Regions from separate parts of the Streptococcus sp. Marseille-Q6379 genome, predicted to be linked through region 1. Evidence: predicted binding sites of a transcription regulator. Region 1 holds the regulator's gene; the other holds the start of a gene.
The links. The regulator Rex, encoded in region 1, represses fermentation and respiration genes when NADH is low (regulators of the CRP and FNR family bind a similar motif). The targets are predictions, from matches to a motif close to TTGTGAANTANTTCACAA.

Region 1 (5,642 bases):
CTACTATTAGCTTATGAATTTGCTATGATTTTAACCTCTAGGCGTAAGCTATTATCAGCTGTATCAAGTTTTTGGATAACTTTCACACCAACAGTACAATGGTGGTTCATGCAACATCTTGGCGATGTGGTATTCTTTTCATTATTGATAATGGTGTCTATATATCATTATTTTAACTCTGAAAAGAAAGTGTTCAAAATATTAATGGCAATAAACTTGATAATTGCTCTTATTGGGTTCCCATTAATTATATATCCAGCATTCCAAGTCCCATTTGCTTATATTATTCTATTATTTACAGTAATACAGTTTTTCAAGGCATTAAGAAATAAAAAGGTTACACTATTTGATGTGATTGTGATTACATTAACTTTATTTGTTTCGCTTACGATAGATGCATTGACCATTTATCAGAGTTGGGATGCAATATCAGCAACTCTTCATACTGTATATCCGGGAAAAAGAATTTCTGTTGGTGGGGAATATACTTGGAAAAATTTAAGTGATTTCTTATTTAATATCGTTCTGCCATTTAAGGCTCCTCAAGTAAGTAACCAAGTTGAACTATCAAGTTCATTTAATTTCTTACTTTACATACTGATAATCTTGCCTTTTGTTATTAAAAGGAAAGATATCAATAAAAACATCTTTGGGATTGTCTTAGTAGTTTATTCACTAATGCTGATGCTTTATAGTATAGTTGGTATACCAACCGTACTATCTAAATTAACATTGTTTAGCTATGTACCATTTTCTAGGTCGTGGCAATCGATGTCAGTAATTGCAGTTTTTGCTTCGATATGGTTTATATCTTTTATCTGGGATAAATTAGAGAGAGTAAAGTTAACTAAAATTTTACCATCTTTATTCATTGTCACGATACTCTACTTATACAGAGGACTAACAGATGATATCTATAAGAATTATTTAGGAAGGTTTACATCCGTTATTTTAATTGTGATTATGTTAATTGCTTTTATTTGTATTCTTTATAGAAAAAAAGGTGTATTCTATCCTATTATGTTAGTCATTATAACTGTGAGTGGATTGACTGTTAATCCACTCACACATGGCATAGGTGCTATTGAAAATAAATTACTATCTCATGAAGTTGAAAGCATTGTAGGAAGAAATCCTAATGCGATTTGGATGTCTGATTCTACAAATCTCTATCACTTTGTTCAAATGTTTGGTGCTAAAAGTATAGATGGTGTTAGATTTTATCCCGATAGACAACTTATGTCTAAAATTGATAAGCAAAATCAATATGAAGATGTATGGAATAGATATGCACACTTAAAATATTCATTAACGAACGAGAACACATCTATGACTACACCAGTTCCCGATAATGTAAATATTAACTTAAATATAAATGAGTTAAAAGACTTAAATGTAAAATATATTTTGACAACTAGAGACTTAAATAAAGAATTTGGTTCGTCATTTACAGAGATTTATCAGGATAATGATAATAATAGAATCTTTGAATATTTGAATTAACTTCCCCCTCCCACTTACGAATAAGTAAGTAGGAGGTTTTTTTCTTATGTATAGTATTGTAGCTGAGGAGTCGGGGCTTTTGCCTCGTGAGCGTCTCTTGCAGAAAGGAGCAGAAGTGTTGTCTGACCAAGAGCTGTTGGCGATAGTGCTGCGGACGGGGACCAAGTCTGAGTCGGTCTTATCTATGGCTAATCGTATTTTGAAAGGGATGACGAGTTTGGCGGATTTGTCTCGTTTGTCCTTGAATGAGCTTCAGGAGATTCCTGGTATTGGACGTGTGAAGTCTATTGAGCTCAAGGCTATGGTGGAGTTGGCTAAGCGGATTGAGAAGGCTGAGTTGTCTCGTTCTGAGCAGATTATGTCCAGTCAGCAGGTGGCTCGTCGTATGATGTTGGATATTGGGGACAAGCCTCAGGAGCATCTGGTGGCTATCTATTTGGATACGCAGAACCGTATTATTCAGCAAAAGACGGTCTTTATTGGTGGGGTCCGTCGTTCGATTGCTGAGCCACGTGAGATTTTACATTATGCCTGTCATCTGATGGCAACGTCTTTGATTGTGGTTCACAATCATCCGTCAGGTGAGGCCTATCCAAGTCGAAATGATATCGATTTTACTCAAAAGATTAAGCGGGCCTGTGATGACTTAGGGATTTGTCTGCTTGATCATCTGATTGTTGGAAAATCAACCTATTATTCCTTTCGTGAGGAGAGGGAGGATTTTGATCTTTAGGTTGAACCTATGTGATAAAGACAAGAGAAAAGCAACTGAGTACAGTCTCAGTTGCTTTTAAAGTTCGTTAACGACGTATTCAAAGAGTTTGAGGTCTTCTTCGCGTTTGTCTAGGAGAAGCTCTGGGTGCCACTGTACACCAAGGAAACGAAGGTCTGGACTATTTGACTCAACGGCTTCGACGGTGTTGTCCTCAGGGTCACGCGCAATGACACGAAGGTCAGAGGCCAAGTGTTTGATACTTTGATGGTGGAAGGAGTTGATAGAGGTTTCACGTCCGTAGATTTCTGCCAACTTACTGTTCTCATCAACAATCATCTCATGGTAGAGGTAATCAGACGGCTTGTCCTGCCAGTGATGCTCAATATCTTGATGGAGGCTACCACCTAGTGCGACGTTCATGAGTTGGGTTCCACGACAGATTGAAAAGATGGGTTTCTTCTGCTTAGTGGCTTCCTCGATGAGTGCCATTTCAAAGATATCCCGTTCGAGGAAGAAGTCATCTTCACTGGCATGGTTCTCTTCGTTGTAGAATTTAGGGTCAACGTTTTGCCCACCGATCAGGATAAGCTTATCAATCATGGAGATGTAGTTCTTGGCTTCCGAAGGATCGGATACTGGTAGTAGGATTGCTAGGCCACCGGCTCTTTGAACTCCTTCTACAAAGCCAGATGGGGCATAGGACCAGTTGATGTCTTCATGGGCTGGATTAGGCCTTACATTGGCAGTGATTCCGATAATTGGTTTAGTCATTGTTTCTCCTTGATTTTTCTTCTTCTTTCATGAAATAGAGTAGGGTTTGTAGTTCGCTAGTCAAGTCTACGTATTGGACTACCACATGGCGTGGAAGATTGAGGTTGACCGGAGAGAAACAGAGAATGCCTTCAATTCCGGCATCAACCAAAAGATCAGCCACCTCCTGGGCCTTAACTGATGGCACTGTCAGGATGGCTGTTTTGATATCTTCTTGGGCAATCTTGTCCTTAATTTGGGAAATCCCATAGATAGGAATCTTGTCCTCGGTTTGAGTTCCAACCAATTCGTTATCGTCTGTATCAAAAGCCATGACCAGCTGCATGCGGTTACGCTCTTGAAAACGGTAGTGGAGGAGGGCACGCCCAACATTCCCAACACCTACGAGGAGTACCTTGGTAGTCGCATTGTCATTTAGGAGTTCAGCGAAAAATGTCATCAGCTTGTTTACGTCATAACCAAAACCACGGCGACCTAGCTCACCAAAATAGGAGAAGTCACGACGAACAGTAGCAGGGTCAATCCCAATCGCTTCAGCAATTTGTTTAGAGCTTGCTTTATCGATATTTTCACGATGGAATCGTTTGAAAATACGATAGTAGAGAGAGAGACGTTTGGCAGTGGCGTTTGGGATGTTTTTCTCAAATGTCATTGATCGCTTTCCTTTCTTTAATTAGTATGATTCTCCTATATTTTAAGAAAAGTTTGTGAAGATTGCAACAAAATAGTGTAGATGAGGCGATATAAAAAACCTATCACATGGATAGGCTATTTCTATGTAGTAAGAAAAAACTTAGACTTCTTCTTGCTCGAAAACGTTACGATCAACCAAACTCTGCATCAAGAAGTAGAATTTTTCTTGCAAGATGTGGTGATCTTCATTTTTAAAGATATTAACGTTACGAAGGCCAGATTTGTCTGTGATAGACAATTTGAAGCCGGTCAAGTCTTTGTTAATAGTGATTTTGAGTGGGAAACCTTCGCCTGAGTTAGGCACTTTTTCGAGAAGGCGGTGCAACTCGTAGTTTCCGATTTTATTTTGCACAAAAGTCGTATCACGTAGAGTGAATTTTTTGACATTAGGACTGATGGTGTAACGGTACTTACAGTCAGTCAAATGAATGCTTTTTTCAAATGCCATGTTAGTCTCCTATGATTTGATTAAGTTTTTCTGCTAGGGCCTGGAGTTCTTCAGCGGTATTTTCCTCTGATAAACTAATGCGAATGGCTGTTTTTAGCTTGTCAGAATCCTTGCCATAGAGGGCCTGGATGACATGGCTAGGGTCAACAGTTCCAGCAGTACAAGCAGAACCTGTTGAGACAGCAAAGCCTGCTAGGTCTAACAAGGTTAAGAGAGGCCCATTTTCCTTACCAGTAAAGCTAATATTGATAACGTGAGGTAGGCTAGATCCTCCGCCATTAATTTCATAAGGAATGGTAAGGGAATCTAGAAAGGACTGACGAATCGTTTCAACATGTTGGTAATTGTCTTGGTAGTGGTCACTAGCATGCTTGTAAGCAGCGGTCATACCTGCAATACCGACCAGATTTTCAGTGCTGGCACGGCGTTTTTCTTCTTGCTCACCACCGTGGAGTAGGTTGTCAAAATGCAAATCGTTATGATAGAGCAAGCCGACACCTTTAGGTCCGTGGAATTTATGGGCACTAATAGAGAGAAAATCGGCTCCAAGTTCCTCTGGGTGAATAGGAAGCTTTCCTGCTACCTGAACGGCATCGACGTGGAAGGCAGCTTGGTGATTGGCAAGCAAGTCACCAATTTCCTTAATAGGAAGTAATTGGCCAGTCTCATTATTGGCATACATAACAGAAACCAGAATGGTATCGTCACGTAAGGCATCAGCGATTTGTTGGGCAGTAATGACTTGATTTTCTGGTTGAATATAGGTTACTTCAAAACCAAAACGCTCTTCCAAGTAGGCCATAGTGTGAAGGACAGAGTGGTGTTCAATAGCAGTTGTAATCAGGTGCTTACCTTTAGATTGATTGGCTAGGGCGTAACCTTTGATAGCTGTATTGTTTCCTTCAGTCCCTCCAGAAGTGAAAATAAGCTTACGAGCAGGGACTTCAAAGTGTTTGGCCATTTCTTCACGGGCTTCACGAAGTTCCTTAGAAGCCTGTCGACCGTAAACATGGAGGCTGGATGGATTCCCAAAGGTTTCAGTCATGACATGTGTCATAGCTGAAATAGCAGCAGTATTTAAAGGAGTTGTTGCTGCATTGTCCAAATAAACCATAGCTTAGTCCTCGTTTGCAGTGTAAGCAAAGAGTGGGCTAAGTGGTTGACGTTCGAAAATACGAGTAGTAGCGTTAGCGATTAGCTTACTTGCTGAAATGTATTTAACGTTTGTAGGAACTTTTTCTTTAGTTGCAACTGAATCTGTCACCAAGATTTCTTTAATTGGGGCAGCGTTGAGGACTTCAGCAGCACCTCCTGCAAAGAGACCGTGACTAGCTACTGCATAGATGTCTTTAACGCCACCACGTTCAAGGATTTTAGCAGCTTCAGCAAACGTTTTACCAGTGTTAAGGATATCATCAACCAAGATTGCTGTTTTTCCTTCAACCTCACCGATGATGTAGCCTTCTTCACGTTCTGAATCATCTTGAGCGTAGTCAATGATAGCGATTGGTG
Region 2 (5,642 bases), on a different contig from region 1:
AAGCTGATAAATAGCCGTGCTCAGAAATCGGAGTATCAATAACACGTTCCCTGCCATATTTCGGCATCAATCCTCGTGTGATACCCATGACACCGCCCCAGGCATCCTCGTTATTATTTTCTAAGTGTTCAACATTAACACCACCTGAGATATCCTCTCCTAGGAGAACAACTCGCTCGTCTCTTTCCATGGCTTGATCGAGCCCTTCATTGATGGCTTTCATAAATAATGTTTCTCTAGTCATTATGAATCCTCCTCAATCAGTCTGCAAATACGTCTTCGTAGAGAGCTTCTTCTTTTGGAATTGGGCTCTCTTGAGCAAAGTGGATTGCATCTTCAACATCTTTTTGTGATTGGGCAACAATCTCATCCAATTCATCTTGGCTAAGGATACCCTTTTCAGTTACCAGGTCACGAAATACTTCCAAGGCATCCACATCTGCCCATTCTTTTTCGATTCCATCTGGTGCTTTGTATTTTTGCTCATCTCCTTCGAAATGGCCATGGTTACGATAAGTAATAGCTTCAATTAACGTTGGACCATCTCCACGACGCGCACGTTCAATGGCCTCTTTAGCCACTTGATAAACAGCAAATAAGTCCTTACCATTAACGCGAACTCCAGGCATATTGTAAGCTTGTGCACGTTCAGCAATTGTTGGAGAACCTGATGAATACCATTGTGGTGTTGATTCTGCAAAAAGGTTGTTTTCATTTACAAATACCACAGGTAGATTCCAAATAGAGGCCATGTTTAAGCACTCATGAAAATTACCTTCATTGGCAGCACCATCACCAAAGAAACATACAGCAACATCATCAGTCTTTAGATATTTGTTGCGCATAGCAGCCCCAGTCGCAAGACCAAAGCCTCCGCCTACCATACCATTAGCACCAAGGATTCCTTTATCCAAGTCAGCGATATGCATAGAGCCACCCTTACCTTTACCAAGCCCAGTAGACTTACCAAAGATTTCAGCCATCATTTTTTTAAGGTCTCCACCTTTAGCCACACAGTGTCCATGTCCTCGATGTGTGCTAGTAATGTAGTCTTTATCAGTCAAGTTAGCACATACCCCAGTCGCAATAGCTTCCTCACCTGAGTAAAGGTGAACAAATCCTGGAATTTGACCGATTGAAAAGAAATGTCGTGCATTTTCTTCAAAATTTCGAATATCCCACATAGTCTTATACATGGATTTAGCCTCTTCTTTTGAAACATTTTCCACACCAAGATCATGGGCAGTTTGAACCTTAACTTCTTCCTTGGTTAAGGTTTGTCCCTGATGTTTTTCTTTCATTAGGGCTTGTGGCAATTCTTGATAATGTGTCATATTGTTTCCTCCTTCTATAGAGAGCTTTATAAAAAACAAATATTATTGACAGATATATAGATTTGAAAAAATGAGAATGGCTGTGCTAAACCTATCCATCGACCTTAGGACCTTAAAATCAGTCTTACAACTTCCTGAACCAATTCAGAAATTGTTGGATGTGCAAAAATTGTCTTATCAAGCTGATCAAGTGTTCCTTCAGCATCTTTCAAGACAATCAAGGATTGTAGAATATCAGTTGCATGTGGACCAACGATAACGGCACCTAATAGTAGGTGATAGCGTTTTTCGGAGACAATTTTAACAAAACCTTTTGCTGAATTAGACGCAATGGCTCGACCATTATAAACATAAGGAAGTTGACCAACTGATATATCATATCCTTGTTGTACCGCCTCCTCTTCTGACAAGCCAAAGGAAGCAATCTCTGGCGTTGTAAAGAGAGACCGTGGAACACTTGAATTATCAACCGGTTCCTCAGCCTGACGACAAATGGCTCGAACAGCTTTGATTCCCTCGCTACTAGCAACATGAGCTAACATATATCCAGGAATCAAATCCCCAATCGCATAAACACCTGATTGAGATGACTCGTAATAACTATCTACCTTAATAAAGCCTTTTTCGGTCAGCTCCAAGCCCATCATTTGGGCTAACTCAATATTTGGCTTACGCCCTGTTGCTACAAGTAAGTTATCATAAGAGTAGGACTTGCCATCTGCTAAAATTACAGCATTTTCTTTAACCCTATCTATGCTAACTCCCTCCAGAATAGTAATTCCAAGTTGTTCCATCTTTTCTCTAATAATGGAACGTGCTTCGTCATCTTCAGTTGCTAAAATTGTTGGTGCAACCTCTATCATTGTCACATCCACACCAAGTGGAGCCATGGCAAAAGCTAACTCAACGGAAATAATACCCCCACCAATGATAACCAAACGTTGAGGAAGTTCCTTTAAGTTGAAAAAGCTATCTGTTGTCAAGTAGTCAACATCGTTAATACCAGCAATAGGAGGAATAAATGGATGACTCCCCGTCGCCAAAATAACAGACTTACCTGAGACTCTTTCACCATTAACTTGGAAGGTTTTATCAGAAATATAAGCTGCCTCACCTTCAATATAGGTGATCCCTAATTGTTTAAAACTTGATTGAATACCAGACTGTAGTGTTGCTACGACTTGATCTTTGCGAGCAACAAGTTTTTGAAAATCAAGATTATCATTTAAAACTGTTACTCCATACTGAGAGGCTTCTTTAGCAGCTAATAACCAATGAGCATGTTCAAGATAGGCTTTGGATGGGATACAGCCAACGTTCAAACAAGTGCCACCTATGGAGTTTTTCTCAATGACAGTTACCTTTTTACCTAAACGGGCAGCTTCTTCAGCAGCAACATAACCACCAGGACCTGCCCCTATAATGAGAATATCACATTGACTCAAAACAATACTCCTTTCTAGAATGGAAGTCGGCTGTTAGCCGAACCACTTCAAGTAGGACAAAAACTCGGAGATGTTTTTGAAAGCGTTTTCTATACTTTGATTATAAAACTAATACTTATGAAAATCAAGTAATTCACTGAAAATGTGATGCTTTGGTAGTGAAAATATTCACAAGTAATGCAAACGTTTGCCATTCCCTATTCGGGATGATGTTAGCGCTTATATTTTGCTGATTTGTATAAAAACTAGAAAAATACAAACCTCCCCCAATCATTAAATAATTCTTCAAAATGTTATAAAAAACACTCTAGCGTCTATAGCTTGGATAAAACTATAGAAATTAGAGTGCTTTTACTATTAGAAAGAATATATATGGATTTAAAAAGGAATTTAAATTAATCTAAAGAAAGTTGATTTTTCAACTGAATAATATTATAAGAATATCGATTTGTAGTTATTTTGAAAGTAATCTTATAAGTGAGTAATTAGGAGTAGAATATGACAACTCTATTTTTTTGTAGAGTAACTTTTGTAGCTTTTATGTGAAAAATCAATTGACTATTTAATTATTTATCGTCCTTTTTAATCATATTTTTCACACCTTCGATAGCTCCTTCAACAGCATCTTTGGCATCTTCGGCAACTTCTTTCACTTTTGAGACTGCTTTTTCAGCAGCACCCTCTTTTTCTGTTTTTTTATCACCAGTTACTTTTCCGAAACCTTCTTTAATAGCGCCTTTAGCTTGGTTAAGTTTTTCTTCTACTGACATAATTTTATCCTCCTTTGGACATAAAGATTTTTAAATATGAACGCTCTTAAACAATACATTCAAATTTTTAAGTATAACAAGATAAGTTAAATTATAGCTTTTGTGTTGAAGTCGAGTCATAAACAGCTTGAACACCCTCACTAACGTTATCTTTATTTGCTGATAAACCATTAGCTAGTCCATGTTTACCACTTTTTTAATTTATCGGCACTAAGTTTGCTAGTTGATTGGAGTCTTCCTGTCGAAATATTGAAAATTATTCTTTTTTTCCTAAGAAAAATGATACTACTGCAACAACAATAACTGCCCCTAAAATTGATGGAACTAAGGCCATTCCAGCTAGTCTAGGTCCCCAAGAACCGAAGAGTGACTGTCCAACAGATGAACCAATTAAACCTGCAAAGATATTGGCAATTATTCCCATGGAACCTCCCTTTTTAGTGATTCCACCAGCAATAAAACCTATAAAGCCTCCGACAATAATAGCCCAAAGCATAATGTCTCCCCCTTTCTACATAGAGGAAAGTTAGATTGTTTGGAAAATCAAACCATCTAAAGAGTTACATTTTAGCTAAAACATTTTTTATATTAATCTTAACAATCATAAGATTAATGTTAGTATATACCTGTTAATAACAGTATAAGTTAATCAAATTGATAAGTCAATGAAAATGTTTGCGCTTACAAAGAAAGTATGGAAACTATCGGTGGTTTTTGCAACCGTTTGCGTAAGTTTGTAATTTCGCTTAGCTCATAATTTTTTTGTGTACACGAGAAGCTTTGAATAAATTACACCTAGCTATACAATTATAAGAGCATTTCCTAAATGGAAAAATTTAGGAATAAAAAGATTGATTAAACTGGTGCATCCATGTGATTAATCAGGTTTTAGATACAAAAGAAAATAGTCCTAAGAAGTTAGAGTGACTAAAACATAAATAAAATGTATAATTGAATTATGGAAACCCTTACATGATTTTTCTTTAAAAAGTAACCATCTAATAAAGAAGTATAAATAATATACCAGACACTGTGGTATTTTCAGTAGGAGTTTAACATTAATAAGGAGTAATGAATTGATTACAAATTGAAAGTAGAATATAAAACACGCCCACGTAAAGAAGTTACAATAATAATGGCCAATGATTTAGATACGTCGTCAAAGAGTGAGCTTAAAAAGTTGTTCCCTCAAGATATTCTTTCCTTTCAGAAGAGGTCAAACAGTATTGAGTAACTTCTTAAAAAGTGACTATACTAACAAAGAGGGAGTACTGTTATGGAAAAAGTTTTGAAGGATGGTAAACTTTATTCTCTAATAGAATTTAGGGACAAAATCTATGAGGATTTAGATTTATCAAAAAGTGACTTAACCACTTTATTGTGTGCGATATTGATTGCATCTATTGGTTTGAATATGAATTCTATTCCAACAATCATAGGGGCAATGTTGATTTCTCCATTGATGACACCTATCCTTGGAGTAGGTTTTGCGTTAGCAATATTAGATACAAAACTTCTCAAAAAATCGTTTAAAGTTCTTTTTATTCAAGTTGCAGTAAGCCTTTTAGCCTCTACACTTTATTTTTTACTTTCGCCCATTTCTTACGCAAGTACGGAAATTATTGCTAGAACTTCGCCCACAATTTGGGACGTTGTAATAGCATTCGTCGGTGGATTAGCCGGCATTATTGGAGCACGAAAGAAAGAAGCTAATAACATTGTTCCTGGTGTCGCCATTGCAACTGCTCTTATGCCACCCGTTTGTACCGTGGGGTATTCTATTGCCACAGGAAATCTTGAGTATATGATAGGGGCGTCATATTTGTTCTCCATTAACTGCAGTTTTATTATGATTGCTACATATATTGGCACTAATGTGATGATGGTTAATAATCCTTATGTTAAACATAATCGTAAAGCCTCTAAAATGCGAAAAATATTAATTCTAGTCTCGCTTGTTCTTATTATTCCAAGTTTAGCTTCTGCAACTACCTTAGTTAGAGATACGCTAATCAATGAGTCTATCAATAATTATCTATCCGATCAATTTGAAAACCATACTATTTTGAAAAAGAAATATAGTAAAGAAAATA

Region 2: the regulator Rex is predicted to act here: its motif matches at 2,936-2,953, upstream of lpdA (dihydrolipoyl dehydrogenase).

Annotation. Positions count from the first base shown of each region.
Region 1 is NZ_CBCPLV010000002.1:584,165-589,806, reverse strand. Features, by position in the region: gene ACWPVZ_RS09335 (DUF7657 domain-containing protein) at 1-1,503, shown strand, start outside; gene radC (RadC family protein) at 1,550-2,236, shown strand; gene ACWPVZ_RS09325 (gamma-glutamyl-gamma-aminobutyrate hydrolase family protein) at 2,294-2,989, opposite strand; gene ACWPVZ_RS09320 (redox-sensing transcriptional repressor Rex) at 2,982-3,641, opposite strand; gene ACWPVZ_RS09315 (DUF1831 domain-containing protein) at 3,783-4,130, opposite strand; gene ACWPVZ_RS09310 (cysteine desulfurase family protein) at 4,132-5,244, opposite strand; gene ACWPVZ_RS09305 (ribose-phosphate diphosphokinase) at 5,248-5,642, opposite strand, start outside.
Region 2 is NZ_CBCPLV010000001.1:682,050-687,691, reverse strand. Features, by position in the region: gene ACWPVZ_RS03475 (alpha-ketoacid dehydrogenase subunit beta) at 1-244, opposite strand, end outside; gene ACWPVZ_RS03470 (thiamine pyrophosphate-dependent dehydrogenase E1 component subunit alpha) at 261-1,334, opposite strand; gene lpdA (dihydrolipoyl dehydrogenase) at 1,439-2,779, opposite strand; gene ACWPVZ_RS03460 (CsbD family protein) at 3,346-3,549, opposite strand; gene ACWPVZ_RS03455 (GlsB/YeaQ/YmgE family stress response membrane protein) at 3,806-4,045, opposite strand; gene ACWPVZ_RS03450 (DUF389 domain-containing protein) at 4,826-5,642, shown strand, end outside.